2 regions of the Colwellia sp. MB02u-9 genome follow, and region 1 is predicted to be linked to the other one. Evidence: riboswitches for the same ligand, from Rfam matches in the RefSeq annotation. Region 1 holds a riboswitch; the other holds the start of a gene.
The links. Region 1 has a riboswitch for lysine ahead of dapA (4-hydroxy-tetrahydrodipicolinate synthase). Riboswitches for the same ligand answer to the same signal wherever they lie in the genome.
Positions count from the first base shown of each region.

Region 2: linked by a shared signal. The riboswitch ahead of lysC (lysine-sensitive aspartokinase 3) and the one ahead of dapA (4-hydroxy-tetrahydrodipicolinate synthase) in region 1 are both predicted to bind lysine.

Region 1 is NZ_JACGVF010000100.1:213,978-223,025, reverse strand. It holds gene H4J65_RS17155 (Hpt domain-containing protein) at 281-628, shown strand; gene arcA (two-component system response regulator ArcA) at 697-1,398, opposite strand; gene H4J65_RS17145 (sensor histidine kinase) at 1,768-3,384, opposite strand; gene H4J65_RS17140 (methyltransferase) at 3,476-4,525, opposite strand; lysine riboswitch at 5,007-5,242, shown strand; gene dapA (4-hydroxy-tetrahydrodipicolinate synthase) at 5,323-6,333, shown strand; gene H4J65_RS17130 (2,3,4,5-tetrahydropyridine-2,6-dicarboxylate N-succinyltransferase) at 6,330-7,079, shown strand; gene H4J65_RS17125 (PLP-dependent decarboxylase) at 7,089-8,351, shown strand; gene H4J65_RS17120 (succinylglutamate desuccinylase/aspartoacylase family protein) at 8,391-9,048, shown strand, end outside.
Region 2 is NZ_JACGVF010000094.1:286,167-295,214, forward strand. It holds gene pdsO (sortase-associated OmpA-like protein PdsO) at 188-1,033, opposite strand; gene pdsR (proteobacterial dedicated sortase system response regulator) at 1,301-2,014, shown strand; gene pdsS (proteobacterial dedicated sortase system histidine kinase) at 2,021-4,252, shown strand; gene queE (7-carboxy-7-deazaguanine synthase QueE) at 4,429-5,103, opposite strand; gene queC (7-cyano-7-deazaguanine synthase QueC) at 5,171-5,827, shown strand; gene lysC (lysine-sensitive aspartokinase 3) at 5,982-7,358, opposite strand; lysine riboswitch at 7,620-7,812, opposite strand; gene H4J65_RS09945 (ElyC/SanA/YdcF family protein) at 8,075-8,827, shown strand; gene H4J65_RS09950 (Nif3-like dinuclear metal center hexameric protein) at 9,003-9,048, opposite strand, start outside.

The DNA of each region.
Region 1 (9,048 bases):
TCGTAAAAATAATGACAGTTTCCACAAGTAGTTAACAAAGTGGAAGATAATGCATTGGTCCGGAAAAAGGCGGCTATTTTGAACGAAATACCCCCTAAAAGCAATGTTTGTCATAGCTATGTTGATATTGTTCTAGTATATGGTAGTTGTATTTAATATCTGTTATAAACAGGGGATGTATAAGTAATAACTTCAGGTTAAAATGTTGTTTGCTATCATATAAATAACATTAAAATTTTAATTCGACGTAGTGAAAAGCTGGCGTCACTAAGGAGACTTCATGGTAACAACACGGCACATAGATTTAATCTTGATTAATGGCTATTTAGAAGCGTTAGACCTAGCGGTGATTGAACAAATGTTGGATTTATATATTCAGCAGTCTGCGTTGTATTTAACGGCGATTAATCATGCCATTGTTAATGTGGATCAAAAGGCATGGCAGGAGCAATGCCATAAAATGAAAGGGGCTGCAGCCAGTACAGGTTTAAGTCAAGTACACCAGAAACTTATCTTGATAGAAAAATCGGCTGAAGATAGTGAAACAAAGACTCAGCACTTGCAAGCACTGAGTTTGTTAAACCAACAAGCCATTACTGCTTTTCAACAGTGGTTGTCTGAGCAATAGCCTGAGAAGTCACTATATTAGCAGGTTAATATTAGCAGATTAATCATTTTACCCTGCTAATAGCGCTATTAATCTAGTTGGCCAATAAATCGATAACCTTCACCATGAATAGTGTTGATCAACTCTGGTGAACTTTCTACGGACTCAAAATGTTTACGTAAGCGACGAATGGTCACATCAACTGTTCGATCATTAATGCGTAAGTCGCGACCGGTCATTTCTTTGATCAATTGTTGGCGGGTAACAATTTGTCCGGCATTAGCAATAAGTAAACGTAGCGCGCGGTATTCACCACGAGGAATTGATATTTCTCGATTATCTGGTGTGGTCATTTTTCGTGCATTGCCATCCAGAGACCACTGATTAAAGCTAATAAGTGCATCGTTTTTTTCTACATTGCTAGGTAACATGCGGCTGAGTATATTGCGCGCACGAATCGTCAGTTCACGTGGATTAAACGGTTTAGTTAGATAATCGTCAGCGCCAATTTCTAGCCCAAGAATTTTGTCAATGTCACTGTCGCGACCGGTCAGAAAAATTAAGCCTAAGTCGTTCTGGCGGGTTAATTCTCTTGCAAGTAATAGTCCATTTTTGCCCGGTAAATTAATATCCATAATAATTAAATTTATTATGCTGTTGGTTAGCGCGCTTTCCATGCTATCACCATCTATTGCTTCGGAGACCTGATAGCCTTCAGCTTCAAATAAATTTCTTAAATTAAAGCGGGTGACGTCTTCGTCTTCTACGATTAATATATGAGGTTTTTGCATGTTCATTGTCCAGTTCCGTGAAGTTTGATTTTTTCAAATTTTAATTTTATTTGTATTAATACGTGTTTATTCCTGACCATGCAATTATAGACTATTTGATGGCTAATAAATAATCGGCACATGGTATAGAAGCGACCGTTAAAAAACAATCAATAGCAGGCTAATTACTGCTTTTTATCACTTTAAAATAATGGTGACGTAAGATTATGCTAAGTGCTAGCGAATAAATGTTCATTTAACGGGTTTAAAGCCCTAAATCGTTAACAACTTAACAACTTAACTACATTGTCAATAACTTAACTATAAACTATATTGTCAACAAGTTAACTATAAACCCTATTGAAATTTAACCAAAAGCGAATTAATTGGCTACTTATTTATAGGAAAGTTAATTTCTATGCTAACGCCATGCGCTAATTCGCTGCTCAGTACTATTGAGCCACCAAGTGCTTGAGTCACTAAATTATAAACTAAATGCATGCCTAAACCACTACCCCCTTCACCACGCTTTGTGGTGGTAAACGGTTCAAAGACCTTATGTTTTATTGATTCAGCAACGCCAATGCCATCATCTTTATAGAGGATGTTAAGTTGGTTGCTCAGTGACATAACTGTGATTGAAATGCGGCCCTCATCTTTACCTTCAAAACCGTGAATAATGGAGTTCATGATCAAATTAATAAGAATTTGATTAATCGGCCCTGGTTTACTATTAATGGTTAAATCATTAGGGCAATCAATATCAATAATGTAGGGTAACACATTGAGTTGTGGTTTGAGATTGAGTAAAACTTCGTTTAAAAGCTGCTTAACGTCGACAGTACGTAGGTCTTCACTTGATTGGTCTACGGCGACTTTTTTAAAGCTGGATATTAAGTCAGCGGCACGTTTTAGATTACGATAGATAATGGCGACATTTTCACAACTGTCATGCAAAAACTTTTTTAATTGGCTCGATTTTAGGGTTTTATTATCAAAAGCTTGTTTAATTTCATCTAATCTATCGGCTAATAATGTTGAGGCCGTAACCCCTAAGCCTATCGGCGTATTGACTTCATGTGCAACGCCGGCAACCATATCTCCCAGTGAGGCCATTTTTTCGCTTTCAACCAATTGGCTTTGAAATTGATGGAGTTTCTCTAACGTAGAGAGTAACTCTTGGTTAGATTCTTTCAGGGCGTCGGTACGTTTGTTAATTTTATTTTCTAATGCTTGTGAGTGCTCAAGACTCTGCTGCCCCTGAGCATTTAATTGTGTGATGTGTTTATCTATGCGAGCAAATAACATATTAATATTAAGGGCTAAAATGTCAGCTTCACGATATGGCATAGTGTCGCATTGTTGTTGAAAGTTTTTTTGTCGAGCGGCAACTTGTACCGTGTTAATCAAAGAAGAGAATGGCGCACTGATATAGCGCTCAAGTTTGAGCGCTATAAAAATGGCGATAATAAATACTATAAAAACAATGATAATGCTGATGATTAATAATTTATCAGTTATCTGTGTGAGGTACTCGCTACTGCTTTGCAAATAAATATAACCGATAATTTTTTCTTTAACTTTAATGGCTTGCATATACTCAAGGTGTTTTTCTTTGAATCTTGGTGTTAATAAATTTTTAACGTCATGCGATTTTTGCGCAATGCTAGCCCGCTGTTCATTACGTTTGTAACTGTAAAAAAAAGTCAGTTTATCAGTGTCGCTATTGAATTTATAAAGGTGTAAGTAATTTAAATTAGGAATGTGCTGGGGTAATGAAAAATTATCTTTTAGTGCTAATCGTTCTGAGTTAACTAAATAGGGCAGACTTTCATCGGCCAAAACAGTGGCCCAATGCTTTATTTGACTAGTGGCACTGAGCTGATAACTGTTGTTAAATTGTTGGGTAATGATTGAGAGACTCAATAGTGATAATAATGTGATGGCACTGATCACGGTGCTCAAGCAAATACGACGAAGAGACCAAATAGGTTTGATTGTTGACATACAGTATTAAACTCAATTAATGGTGGCTATAAAGTGCTTGTAAAAGTGCTTGTAGAAAATATTATGGCTTTGAACAATCACACATTTTTCGTTACTTTTTCCCATTAAGATAACACTGATAAACCGCAAAACCTTTTTTAATCGCTAAGGTCTTTGTTTTACCCAGTGCTTTTTCCATGATGGGTAAGTATTTCAAAAAACTATTAGCGACAATGGTAATGCAGGCTTTGCTGGTTAAGTTTTGCTTTATCTCGGCTAAAAATTGTTCGGTAGCGCCATAATGGGTTTTTACGCCCTGATGAAATGGTGGGTTGGAAATGACAAAATCATAGCGTTCTTGAACAGTAGATAAGCTATCTGAGGCAATATATTGCCCGCTTAACTGGTTTAAAGACAGTGTTGTTTGCGCTGAATGCAAGGCTAACGCACTGACATCAACCAAGGTTAATGTTGTTTTTGGGTGAACTGTGCCGATATAAGCGGCAATAACCCCTGCACCACAACCAAAATCTAACACTTTACCTGAAATAACCTCAGGTAAGTGTGCTAATAAAACTTCTGTACCCGTGTCTAGTGCATTTTGGCTAAATACGCCTGGTAAAGCGGCAATTTTTAGTACTTTATCTTGTACCTGCATTGGGTAGTATTTATAAAATTTTTGTAGTTCAAAGCGAGGTAATGAGGGTTTTAATTTGCCAATGTACATTAAGCAATGTCTTGCCGCGTCAACATTTTGGCAATATTCTAGGTAATCAATACCGAGTTTTTCGGCTGACTTTACCCCCGCTTTATTTTCCCCAACAATGACTATGGCGGCATCGTCTGTCATTGACTCAGCGAGCATAGCTAAGGTAAAACTAAATTCAGCCTTACTTTTTGGAAAATGAATAATCGCCATATCATGTTTAGTTTTGGCGATATACTCGACGCAAAAATGTGCGTCTACACGGGTGTTTTTCAATTGCTGACAAGTTTTATATTCAGCATAATTAGTGTGGTAACTATCAATATGAGCAGCGCTATGCTGACTTAAGTAATGGTTAATAAAACCATCGTCTGCGATATTAACCAAAAGAGGTCTGGTTGCGGCTAGTGCCTCAATATTGCGGTTTAATAATTGGTTAATGTTACTTATTGCCATGAAGATACCTGTAATTAAGCTAACTATTATTTATGGGGGTTATTTATGGGTGCTATTTATTGACGATATTTATGGGTCAAGTTATCTACAAATATCGGCGTTACTTTAAAGAAAACTTATCATAATGACAGGGCGAACTGAGCGAGTATTCATTAATACCGCCATAGTGAATGTGTCATAGTGCTGCGTAGTCTACGCGAATTTAATTATCTCGCCATCTTTAGTCCACAGGGAGTGAGCTATTTTGACCCAGTTCAACTTATCGGGCGTAGCTTATTTTAGTGATGGGCACTCTAGTTATTGAGGACAAGATCGTACTTACTGATTAGAAAAAGAAATAAAAGCAGTAAAATCAAACTATTAAATTTAAATTGTGGCATACGTCTAGCCGTCTATTGACTGTGCTTATATTTAAATGTTTTAATATTGTTGTCCCTTATTCCAGTGTGATTAATCGTAAAAAATTAATCACCGTCAATAAAGGGCCAGAAGAGGAGCGTTAACCAGGTAGTTATTGTGAAGAGATCAAACTCTAGTGAGCAATAATGAGGGGGTTTAACGCCGAGGTAATTGCCTTGTTGATAAGGTAATTGCCGGTTGTTAAGGCTTAGTTGTTAATATATAACCATTAAGTTTTATAGCCATCGGATACGTTCGATGGCTACTAGGTTGAATCCTTGCAACTGTCACCTAACTAGGTGGAGAGCTTCTGGCCTTTGTAAAGGCCAAATTTCATCCTAGAAATTTTGTCTGTACAAGCGCCTAAAAGTTCTCCGAACGACAAGAGTTCGAGAGCAATGAATCAAACAAAACCGATAGAAAATCACCTGATAACAGACCGACCTTTGGTTTGGACCGCACTGATCACGCCATTATTTGATGATGACGGCATCGACTATGTTAGTTTGCGTAAGCTAGTGCTACAACAAAATGCGGCCCACAATGGCATTTTATTACTGGGCAGCACGGGCGAGGGTTTAGCGTTAACCGCGCAAGAGCATTTAAGTATAGTGCAATATGTTTGTGCGATGACGTTACAAGTGCCAATAATGGTTGCTGTTGGTGGCTATAATCTTAACGAGCAACTGGCCTGGATAGCTAAATGCAATAAATTGCCGATAAAGGCTTATTTACTTACTAGCCCTATTTACGCCAAACCGGGGCCCGTAGGTCAAACCGCTTGGTTTAAAAGTTTACTCGATGCCGCAAACGTCCCTTGTATGCTTTATAACGTGCCTTCACGCAGCAGTGTTGAAATTTCCTTTTCGGCCTTACAACAATTACAAAACCATAAAAACTGTTGGGCATTAAAAGAAGCCAGTGGCGATCTTAATAAACTGCTGGCCTATAGAGAGCATTGCCCTAACCTGGACTTGTATAGTGGTGAAGACGCTATGATGCCATACCTTGCGAGTGCCAATGTTAAAGGTTTGGTGTCGGTTTGCGCTAACGTTTGGCCAGAAGCCACTCGGCAATATGTTGCTATGGCCTTAGCTCATCAACATGAAGGACTTTTTCCGCTTTGGCATAAAGCAATATCGGCATTATTTCAAGTGTCTAGTCCGATACCGGTAAAAGTGTTAATGGCTGAGTTGAACACTATTAGCTCGGCAAAACTTCGTTTACCCTTATGCCAAGCAGAACTTTCAGCGCAACACGGTTTACTCGACATTCATCAACACATTCAGCAATGGTTAGCGAGTAACAGCAGCAACCCACTAGCTCAGCATCACACGACTGATGACATTTTAAATGCACAAACCCCTCACTCTTTAGATTTAACTAACTTACGAGCAATAAAATCATGACTTGGCAACAAACATTAACAGACTTAGAAACCGGTAAAGTTCGTGCAGCAGAACAAAATAGCGATGGCACTTGGCAAGTCAATACTGCGGTGAAACAAGCCATTTTAGCGGCATTTAAAGCGGGAGAAAATACTGAGTTCGATGGTATTTATCGTGGCTTTGTGGATAAGCATAACTTACCCGCACGCGAGTTCACCGTTGCCGATAAGGTCAGAATGGTGCCGGGTGGTTCGTCGGTTCGTTGTGGTGCCTATGTGGCGCCAGGCGTCATTATTATGCCACCAGCCTATATTAATGTTGGCGCTTTTGTTGATAGCGGCACTATGATTGACAGCCATGCTTTGATTGGCTCATGCGCACAAATAGGCAAAAATGTTCACGTTTCTGCCGCGGTACAAATTGGTGGTGTGCTTGAGCCGATTGGTGCTAGTCCGGTGATTATTGAAGATAACGCCTTTTTAAGTGCTGGCGTGATTATTGTCGAAGGCATTGTAGTGAAAAAAGGTGCGGTTTTAGCCCCAGGCGTATCTTTGTCGGCCTCGGTAGCTGTTTATGACTGTGTCAATAATGTGATACTGGAAAAAGGTGCTGATATTCCTGAAAACGCTGTTGTGGTGCCAGGTACACGACCGGTTGCGGGTGACTGGGCTCAGCAGCAAGGACTTAATATGGCTTGCGCATTAATTGTTAAATACCGAGATGCAAAAAGTAATGCCGCTTTAGAACTTGAATCTGTACTGCGTTAGGATCAAAAAATGACTGCCATGTTAAATTCGACAGCTAGGCCAAACTGGCTTAGACCTGAGGTACTTGCACCGCTAGCACAGCACAGTGAAGCACTTAAAAACAGTGTGGAAGCTGAGCAAGATGAAGACGGTTTTTTTCTTTACGATTTAGACTATCTTGAGCAACACTTGTCGGTGTTGATGCAACAAGAGGTGATTAAACTCTGGTTTGCTGTTAAGGCTAATCCCTTGTCGCGTGTAATAAGCACCTTAGCGCAGCAAGGTTTTAATTTTGATGTGGCGAGTCAAGGCGAACTAACGCAAGTATTAGCACAAAATGTGCAAGCCGATCGCATTCTCAATACCGGTCCGGCCAAATCAAAGCGACAAATGAAAGCCTTCTTAAGCCAAGGCGTGCGCACTTTTGTCGTGGAGAGTTTGAACCAGTTGCAATGGCTTAATGAAGCAGCAATAGCATTGGCTTGCCAACCACAAGTATTATTAAGAGTACAATTACAGTGGCAAGAAGGTGAGAAAAATCCTTTAGGGGGTAATGAAGTGACGCCTTTTGGTTTATCTTGCCAAGAGTGGCAAACCATAAAAGTTAGTCACTTTCCGGCGTTAAATATTAATGGCTTGCATATTTTCCAATGGGGAAATATGCTCAGCAATGCTCGGATGTTTGAGCTTTGGTCACAAATGGTTACGCCATTGTTATCGCTAGCAGAACAATTGGGCATGAGGTTAGAAGTCTTAGATTTAGGCGGTGGCCTAGGTGTCGATTACCTGCAAACAGGGCAAGGCCTAAGCTGGAAAAAAATTGTTGCTGACTTAGCCAAAATAAAAGCACAGGCAGGTGTTAGCGAACTCTGGCTAGAGCTAGGTCGTTTTGCTGTTGCTGACATGGGCTATTACGTGACTTCGGTTGTTGACCGTAAACAAAACTTTCAGCAGCAACAATTAGTACTTGCCGGTGGCATTAATCATTTAATTCGCCCGGCAATTACTGAACAGCCCTTTCCTGTCGCCATGCTGAGAGAGTCAGCAGCAAGCCCTTGTTATTTTGATCTACATGGCCCGCTTTGTACCAGTTTAGATAAATTGGGTACCTTGGCAATAGCCAGTGATGTTGAAGTGGGTGACCAATTAATTTTTGGTTTAGCCGGCGCTTATGGCTTTACTGAAAGTATGCCGTTTTTTCTTTGTCATCAAATTGCCGCTGAATATGTTTTACAGCAAGGCAAAATTGAGCAAGTACGTGCAGCAGAGCCTGCAACTTGGTATTTACGTTAACCTAGTCAATAAAGTCGTTTGATTGGTAAGAGATTATTTATGAATTTAATCAGTAAAGAAGTGATGCATGTCGGTGAAATGGCCAGTGGTGCTGCGCTTACCGTGCCGGTTTATCGTATTAAGGGTAAACAGCAGGGGCCTGATGTTTATATTCAGGCTAATATGCATGGCGCAGAAGTGCAGGGCAATGCGGTTATTTTTCAGTTGTTAGAGCAATTAAAAACCCTTGAATTAAATGGCAGTATTACGCTCGTGCCTTATGCCAACCCTGTCGCTTGTAATCATAAAAACGGGGAATATACCTTAGGACGATTTGATCCCATTACCGGCGTTAACTGGAACCGGATGTTTCATTTTGATGACGATATTATTGCGCCGTTTGCACAAGCGCATTTAACCGCGACTAGCGCTGAAATTGAGCGCGCGTTTAAAGCGTTAATGCTGGAGCAAATAACCGAAAAGTTAAATCATAATATTTATGGCCTGACGACAGGGCAACGTATTGCCTTTCAACTGCAACGCCTAGCACATCAAGCTGATATTGTTTTAGATCTGCACACTGGGCCGATTTCCAGTAAGCACTTATATTGTCCTGAATATGCCATAGCCAGTGCAAAGTACTTTGATATTCCACATACTTTATTGATTCCTAACGACTTTGGCGGTGCATTAGATGAAGCCACTTTCTGTCCTTGGT
Region 2 (9,048 bases), on a different contig from region 1:
ATAACGTGTTCTAAGTAAAGGTTAAAACAAAAAGCCAAGGCAGAACGCCTTGGCTTTTTGTTGATTTTTATTGAAACAGTTAACAGATAAATGGGTTAACTGTTGTTTTTACACCTAGTTTAGTTATTTTTAGACTAGATTTTTCTTAGCTTAGATTGCCGTCTATACCAGGTTAAAATGCACAGTGTTAAAAGTTCTTGGCCGTTTGTGAGTTTTCTTGTTGAGTGGCATCATTGGCTAATGCGGTGTTTTTTAACTTGATAACCACACGACGATCATAAAAACTCACCTCTTTATTTACTGATGCCACCACAGATTGCTGTTCACCAAAAGCAAATAAGCTAATGCGGTCAGCCTTTACGCCCTGGTCAATCAGTGCATTTTTAACCGCATTAATACGTGCTAATGAAAGTGCTTGGTTTAGCGCATCACTACCTTGTTTATCGGTATAGCCAGAAAGATCTAAGGTTAAATTAGGTGATTGTTGCACAATGCGCGCTAAGCTTTCTATCTGCTCTTGATAATGTGACTTAATTTCACTTGAGCCGGTAGAGAACTGTAAGCTCATTAATAAGTTTTGTGCTTGTAGGTTACTCGCCGCTTGATAGTTTTGCTCTAGCGCTAACAACTCCATTTGATAGCTTTGCTCTGCTTGCTCAATTTGTCGTTGGTAGCGAACTAGCGATACTTCATTACTTTTTTTCTCTGCGCTGTAGGCGGTTGACAAGCTTTCAATTTCATCCGTGGCATTGATGTTTTTTGCAATCATATTACCGGCTACCCCAGTGATAAAGGCGCCAATAGGTCCGCCTAAAATAGCACCAATAACCATGCCTGTGCCGAAGCCAATTTCTTCCTTTAATTGTGCTGAACTCTCTTGCGCTATTTTGTCTTGCGCTGTTTCTTCATATGAAGTTGCAAAGACGGGGCTGACCGTTAAGGCTGATATTAAAGCAACATTAATCAATTTTTTGGCTCGAGAAGTTTTACTTACACTTGGGTTATTTGCTGTGGTTAATTGTCTTGTCATCATGGTGTCTCTCATTAATAGTGTCGGTGATAAATAGTCGATGGATACTTGCTAACTAAACACTTAATTAGCTTGCTTGTTTTTGATGGTGTTATTAAAGCGTAGAAAAACGACGACTAAAGGGCGCAAATATGGCAATTCAGTGAGCAAATGTGGCAACATTATGGCAATGTCAACAATTAGCAGCATCGATGGCGTTTATTCGATATTATTAAGCTAGGTTTTTATGCAGATATTTACGCACAACGAGATAAAGGATAAACAACAATCATGTCGAAACGGATTGCTATTGTTGAAGACGATGCCGCCATTAGAGAAAACTATGCTGATGTATTGCGCCTACAAGGTTACCAAGTACAAACCTACGCTAATAAGGCAAACGCTATGCAAGCGTTTAATCTACGCTTACCTAATTTAGCCATTTTGGATATTGGCCTTGAACATGAATATGATGCTGGCTTTGAGTTATGCCAATGGTTACGGTCAAAGTCGACAACCTTACCGATTGTTTTTTTAACCGCGCGTGATAGTGATGTTGATACCGTATCGGGCTTGCGTATTGGCGCTGATGATTATCTCACCAAAGATATTAGCTTACCGCACTTGTCTGCCCGAATTGCCGCGCTATTTCGTCGTCAAGACGCCTTAGGCAAACCACAACAAGCTGATTATATGCTCACTATCGGGCCATTAACCGTCGATAGTCAGCGCATGAGCATTCAATGGCAAGAGCACAATGTAGATTTAACCATTACCGAGTTTTGGATGTTATACGCATTAGCTAAGCATCCCGGCCATGTGAAAAACCGTAGCCAGTTAATGCAGGACTCAAACATCTATGTTGATGACTCAACCATTACTTCGCATATCAAGCGCATGCGTAAAAAATTCAGCCATATCGATAGCGACTTTAATTGTATTGAAACGGTTTATGGCATGGGTTATCGCTGGAACCAAAGCGCCAAAGAAAATTCAGGTAACTAAACTAAAATGACAATGAAATGGCGTTTTGGCTTAAGAAGTAAACTGCTCTTATTATCAAGCTTTCTATTTACCATTCCATGGTTTGGTTATCAATATGTTTGGGAAATGGAAAAATACCTCCGTTATGGTCAAGAGCAAACCATAATAGGCACAGCCAGAGCACTTGCTACCGCTATGCATGAGCGGGCAAACTTGTTTAATAATCAAGCGAGTTTTTTACCTAGCGTTGAAAAAGGCAAAGACCTATATAGTTACGGTTTATCCGCGCCCATTCAACTCGACGGTTTAAATCAAGACTGGCCTGACTTTGCCAACAAAGCGCATTTTTATCAGCAAAATAACCAACTTTATAGCCAACTAACGCCTGAGCAATTATCAATAAATTTTACCGCGGCGGTTGGCACTTATGGTCAGTATTTGTATTTATACTTTGGGGTGATTGACGACAAGGTCATATATCGTGACAGTAATGCCCGTAGCATCATTAATAATGACCACTTAGAGCTTGCTTTTATTAATCCACAAGGCGTTTTCAGTCGCTTTATTATCAGCAATAAAACCACTGGCTGGATAGATGCTTATCGTATTACCGATATTGAAGCCGATATCCCTGTACCTGCTAGACAAATTCAAGGGCATTGGCGAAATACCGCACAAGGTTATAACGTTGAAGTGCGCGTGCCATTAACTGAGTTTAACGACAATATTGCTTTTGCGGTGCACGATGTTGATAGCCCCTTAGGTAGCATTCAAGCGTCGCTGGGCTCAGCAGATCCCAGCTCTGCCGAGACATTAGGCACTATTTTAGTACCCTCACCCGAAATTGAGCGCATTGTTAAAGGCATGAGTTATACCAATTCTAGCATTTGGGTGGTTGACCAACATCATCGGGTATTAGCCACCACAGGTAATATAAAAAAAGCCAGCGGTGTCTGGAATAAGCGCGTTAACATTAACAATGAACGCCTTGATAATACTGATGATAATTTTATATTAGCGGCTTGGCATAGCGTTGAAAACAATATACTGAAACCCTTATATGAAAGAATACTGACGCAACCGCCCAGTAATTTTATTGACCAACTTTATGACTCAGAAAACCTGACAGGCAAACATATCGAAAGTGCCTTAACGGGTGAGCCTATGTCGCAGTGGCGTTTAAGTACAGATCAACAAGCGGTGGTATTGTCAGCCGCTTACCCAATATTTATTAATAAACAGGTAAAAGGTGCGGTGATTGTTGAAGAAACCACTAATGGCATTCGCACCTTAAGAAATCAGGCGCTTGAAAAGCTTTTTAGTTCTATTTTGGCCATTATGTTATTGGGCGCGTTGGCCTTCTTCTTGTTTGCTTCGCGGATATCAAACCGGATCAGAACCTTAAGTAATCAAGCAGAAATGGCGATTGACGAACATGGTCGTATTAGTGGCAATGTTGATACCTCAAATACCAATGACGAAATTGGTGATTTGTCGCGTAGTTTCTCAACTGCGGTTAATCGCCTGAGTCAATATAATCACTATTTAGAAAATATGTCGTCACGTTTATCACACGAATTGCGCACGCCTATTGCCGTGGTGCGAACCTCGTTAGAAACCTTAGCCATGCAGCAACAAAGTATCAGGGCAACAACACGAGATAATAATGATAAAAGGCAAGCACCCCTGGTGGAAAACCCCTATTTAGTGCGCGCTCAACATGGTATTGAGCGCTTAAGCTTAATTTTAACCAATATGAATGAAGCGACCCGAATAGAGCAAATGTTACAAAACACCGACAAAAGTGCCTTTGACTTAGCTCAGGTATTTAACGGTTGTATGCAAGGTTATCGCCTGATTTACCCTGATATTGATTTTTCATTCAATGATATAACACCAGGAAAGCATCCGCTTTTGGGTTCACCAGAACATATCGCGCAGTTATTAGATAAAGTGATTGCCAATGCCGTAGAGTTTTCTGACGATAATAAAATTACCGCCAGCGTCACACGTAATAATCAACAGGTGACGTTAACCATCAGCAATAACGGTGAGCTATTGCCTGAACAAATGAGTGAACAACTGTTTGACTCTATGGTGTCGATCAGGAAAAAACACAATAATGAACAGCCTCATTTAGGCTTAGGTTTGTATATTGCGCGCTTAATTTGTCAATTTCATCACGGCACAATAAAAGCCGTAAACCAGCAAAATCAGCTCGGCGTTGAGGTTATTATTACCTTACCATTAACAAAATAATGTTAATGTCTTAAGCTAGGCTGTGTTGACTATGAAAATTACACTTAACCTTGTATCTTGCATTGCTGCACCTCTAATGATTGCACTTCTAGCATTGCCCTTCCAGCATTGCAGTAAGTTTGGATCATGACAAGCTAGCGCATTACTGCATTTGCTATGACAACTATGACAAAATACTATTCAATACCAATGTATTTGTGTACTTGCACCGATAAGCGCCAGTTATTTTTAATACAAGCGGCAATAGCAAGCTCGGTGGCACGTTGTTTTTGGCTAATAGGTTGTAAATAAATCTGCTTTTTTTCTACTTGATGTGTGGCTAATAAGGCTTTTAGGTCATCAATATGTTGCTCAGTGGCCACCGGATGTTTAATTTCATTTGCTCTTTGCATCGCGCTGGCTAAAATTTTGTAACCGCCACGCATATTCACTTTGGGTGATACAGTAACCCAGCATTGCTCAGAGACTCTAATTTCAAAGGTGCCTGAGGTTTCTACCTGACAGCTATAACCTTGTGCTTCAAAATATAAACACAAGGCGGTTAAATCTTCCATGCAAGGTTCGCCACCGGTAATAACAATATGTTTAGCGTTAAAGCCCTGCTTGTTAAAGATTGCAGCAATATCATCTAAGGATAAATTTGACCATTGTTCAGTCTCTTCTACCTTACTTAACAGTTGCTTACTGGTTATTTCTAACTCAGGATGAATGTCCCAGGTATGTTTAGTATCACACCAAGAACAACCGACAGGACAACCCTGTAAACGAAGGAAAATTGACGGTTGGCCGGTAAATGAGCCTTCGCCTTGTAGAGTTTCAAACAATTCATTTATTTTATAACGTGTGGTCATTTCTTTAATGCTTAGATAATTTCTAGTAGAATGCGCAAGTTTATTATACCCCAAGAGATCTGTAAATATGAGTAGTAAAGTCGTAGTAATTTTTTCTGGTGGCATGGATTCATTCACCGTACTGCACCGCGCTTTAAAAGACGGTAAAGAAGTCTATGCCTTAACCTTTGATTATGGCCAGAAACACGTGAAAGAAATTGCCTGTGCCAGTAAAGTTTGTCAACAACTGGGGGTTGCTCATAAGGTTATTGATATTTCATCCATTAATCAGTTATTAGCGGGATCGTCTTTGACCGATGATATCGACATTCCTGAAGGTCATTACGAAGCCGAAAGTATGCAGTCAACGGTTGTACCTAATCGTAATATGATTTTACTGTCGTTAGCTGTGGGTTATGCCGTCTCAGTAGAAGCCGCGCAAGTATATTATGGTGCTCATTCGGGTGATCATGCTATTTATCCTGATTGTCGACCTGAATTTGTTATGAAAATGAATGAGGTTTGTCAAATCGCGAATTATCAAGCGGTTGAAATTTTCAGTCCTTACTTAACGAACAGTAAATCCGATATATTAACTGATGGTTTAAAGATGGGTTTGCGTTACGATGACACGTGGACTTGTTATAATGGCCGAGTACAAGCCTGCGGTAAATGCGGTGCATGTCAAGAGCGCCTAGAGGCCTTTGCTGACAATAATGTGACCGACCCTTTAACATACGAATAAGCTTATTTATAAAAGCCAGCCAAATTAAATGCAAAAAGGGACAGTACAATGTCCCTTTTTAAGCGCTATTTTTTGGTGCTTATTTTGATAATCATTACCTTTTAGTCATGACTATTTTATGGTTTAAACCATAATTTTGTCTACTGACATCAGCTTAGTCGGTAAACAAGGTACTATGTAAACGTTCAACCACTTGGTTAGCATCGGCTTCTGGCACGAGAAAACACAGATTATGATTGCTTGCGCCATGACAAATCATGCGAATATTAAAATCATTTATCTTATCAAAAATACTGCTGCCAACCCCTTTAGTGCCATGAATTTTATTACCGATCACCGCAATTAAACTCAAACCATGCTCAACACTGACTTCACAAAGTTGTTCTAACTCTTCTACCACGGCTTGAGTTAACAAGGCTTGTGTTGAACCATAAGGATTGTCAAAGGTTAGCGCGACACTAATTTCACTGGTGGTAATTAAATCTACACTTAATTGGTGTTTGGCTAATACGGTAAAAACTTTCGCTAGGAAACCACTGGCATGCAGCATTTGTGGACTTTTTACTGTCACTAAGGTTTGCTCGCGTCGCAGCGCAATCGAACGATAAGTAGGATTAGAGTCAACTTGGCGCTGTATTTTGGTGCCACCTGCGTTAGGTTCTTTACTTGAACCCACAAAAACAGGAATATCTTGCCGCATAGCTGGAATAAGTGTCGCCGGATGTAGAATTTTCGCGCCAAAGGTGGCCATTTCCGCCGCTTCGCCGAAACTAATTTCATTAATCGAACGTGCTTGATCTGTTATCCGTGGATCGGTAGTAAAAATACCCACCACGTCAGTCCAAATGCTTAAATTACTGGCTTGAACAGCTTCAGCTAACAACGCTGCGCTGTAATCAGAGCCACCGCGACCTAAGGTGGTCGTATTACCCTGCGGGTCACAGCCGATAAAACCTTGTGTAACAATAACTTGCTCATTAAGTAAGGGATAAAGTAGTGCTTTAGTATTAACCGCTAATTCGGTTAAATCAACTTGCGCTTTACCATATAAACTATCAGTTTTCATGACTTGGCGAACATCAAAATAATGACCATTCACATCGACGAGTTGTAACACTTGTGCAAAAATTCGTGAACTGAATTGTTCACCAAAACTCAGGATTTCATCACTGGTTTTTGTGCTGTATTGTTTTGCTTGTTGCTCAGCACAAGTACGTAACGCATTTAATAAGCCTGATATTTCTTGATCAATAGCTTGATGGTTATCAAAATGTTGGGTTATGGCAAATTGAATATCAGCAATATGGGTAATAATTTGTTGTTGTTCGCTTATCGCAACGTCTGCTTGGCTTAAACGTACTAAGTGATTAGTAACACCAGCACTAGCTGATACCACCACTAAACGGTTAGTGCTATTATTTTTAATAATATCCGCGCAGCGTAACATCGCATGAAAATCAGCAACACTGGTGCCGCCAAACTTTGCAACGGTAATATTTTCAGTATTGGTATGATCTATGATTACAGACATGCAGATTCTCCATGAGTTTGAGATTGAATGCTTGAACATTCGAGTCTATCGCGAGATGTATATTTAGATAACAATGTGCCAACACTAATGTGATTAAGGCTAGTAAGATGGGATATTAACATAAAAATTCTTCCTAAACGCCTGCATTGCTAAAGCTATTTCATTAAACATAGCAAATATAACAGGCAAATAACTAACAGGAAGAGCATGACTGAGCGTAGAGCGAATTAGGTTAAAAACCCGTTATTCAGGCGGTACTATTCAGCCAGAAGCTCTCCACCCTATGCTAAAAAAACTGCTGTTTTTCTAGCGGTGACAGCCCTAAGGATTCAGCCCTAGCGACCGAACATGATATGCCCCCATATCAATATTCTCGGCAATTGTCCCCCTCAGTAACAGTCAAAGGAATGGGTCCTCATGTTACCTACCTAGCAATTGCGCCTCTTCTGGTGCGAAAAATTTTTCTATTTCTGTACTACTTAATTAATAACATCATCATACTTGATAGATAAGGGCATTATAAAAGTGGAGTAAAAATTCTAATTTTCAGCGCAGTCATTAGACCCTATCTAAAAGTAAATATCAACAGACTTTTAGACGTCCAAATGAAATAGTTTGTCACAATTAGCCACTGCTTCAAGGTCTTATAATTGTTATGCTTTAGCATCTTGAAAACTTATTACCCTATTTTTATAGCCTATTTTGGACTGAGTAACATGGATCTATTTTTACTAAAAAAAATAATTAGCTTAATGATTATGCCACTGAGCATTATTATCTTACTGTTAATTATCGCTATTATTTTTTATCGTTTAAAACCAAAATTGAGTTTTTGGGCGCTATTTACCGCAACCACTTTATTATTTTTGAGTACCTTTCCACCTTTATCCGATAACATCATGGCGGCATTAGAAGATAATTATCCCGCATTTACCCGCAGCAATAAGCCGGTTGATTATATTATTATTTTGGGTGGTGTTCACACCAGCGTTCAGGGTTTGCCTGCGACCAGTGAGTTAAAGTCTAGTTCATTAGAAAGGTTAGTTGAGGCTGTTCGTATCTACCGCATGCACCCCGAAGCACAAATAATTACCTCAGGTTTTGCCGATGGCGATGTCAGTTCAAACGCAGAAAAAGTTAAGCAAGCAGCGATATTATTAGGTGTGCCAAAAAATAAAATATTGACTGAAAATTTCCCTCAAGATACCGAAGAAGAAGCGCAACTTATCGCACCACGCGTGTTAAATAAAAATGTCGTACTCGTCACTAGTGCCAATCATTTACCCAGAGCCATGGCCTATTTCCAACGCTACGGCGTCAATCCAATCCCTGCACCGGCAAGCCCATGGGTTAAAAGCAATGGCCTTACTCCATGGTCTTATTACGTACCTAATGCTAAAAAATTACAACAAACTACTACGGTTTGGTACGAAACCCTCGGGCGTATTGTGCAATGGTTTAAAGGCTAATAGCTGACAAACTAAAAGCAGCAGCAATTTGTACAACACGACTTAATGACCAAAAAGCCTTGTGCAGTAAAAATTTACATAAGGCTAGTTCATTACCAAGTACAATCGTGCATGAACAGCAGTCTTGTATTTGGTGCTATATTTTTCCGCTATATTGGTATTAATAATCTGCCGCTTAGGCTGGGTTATCAATATCAATAAACTTAGCCTCTAATGGCAAA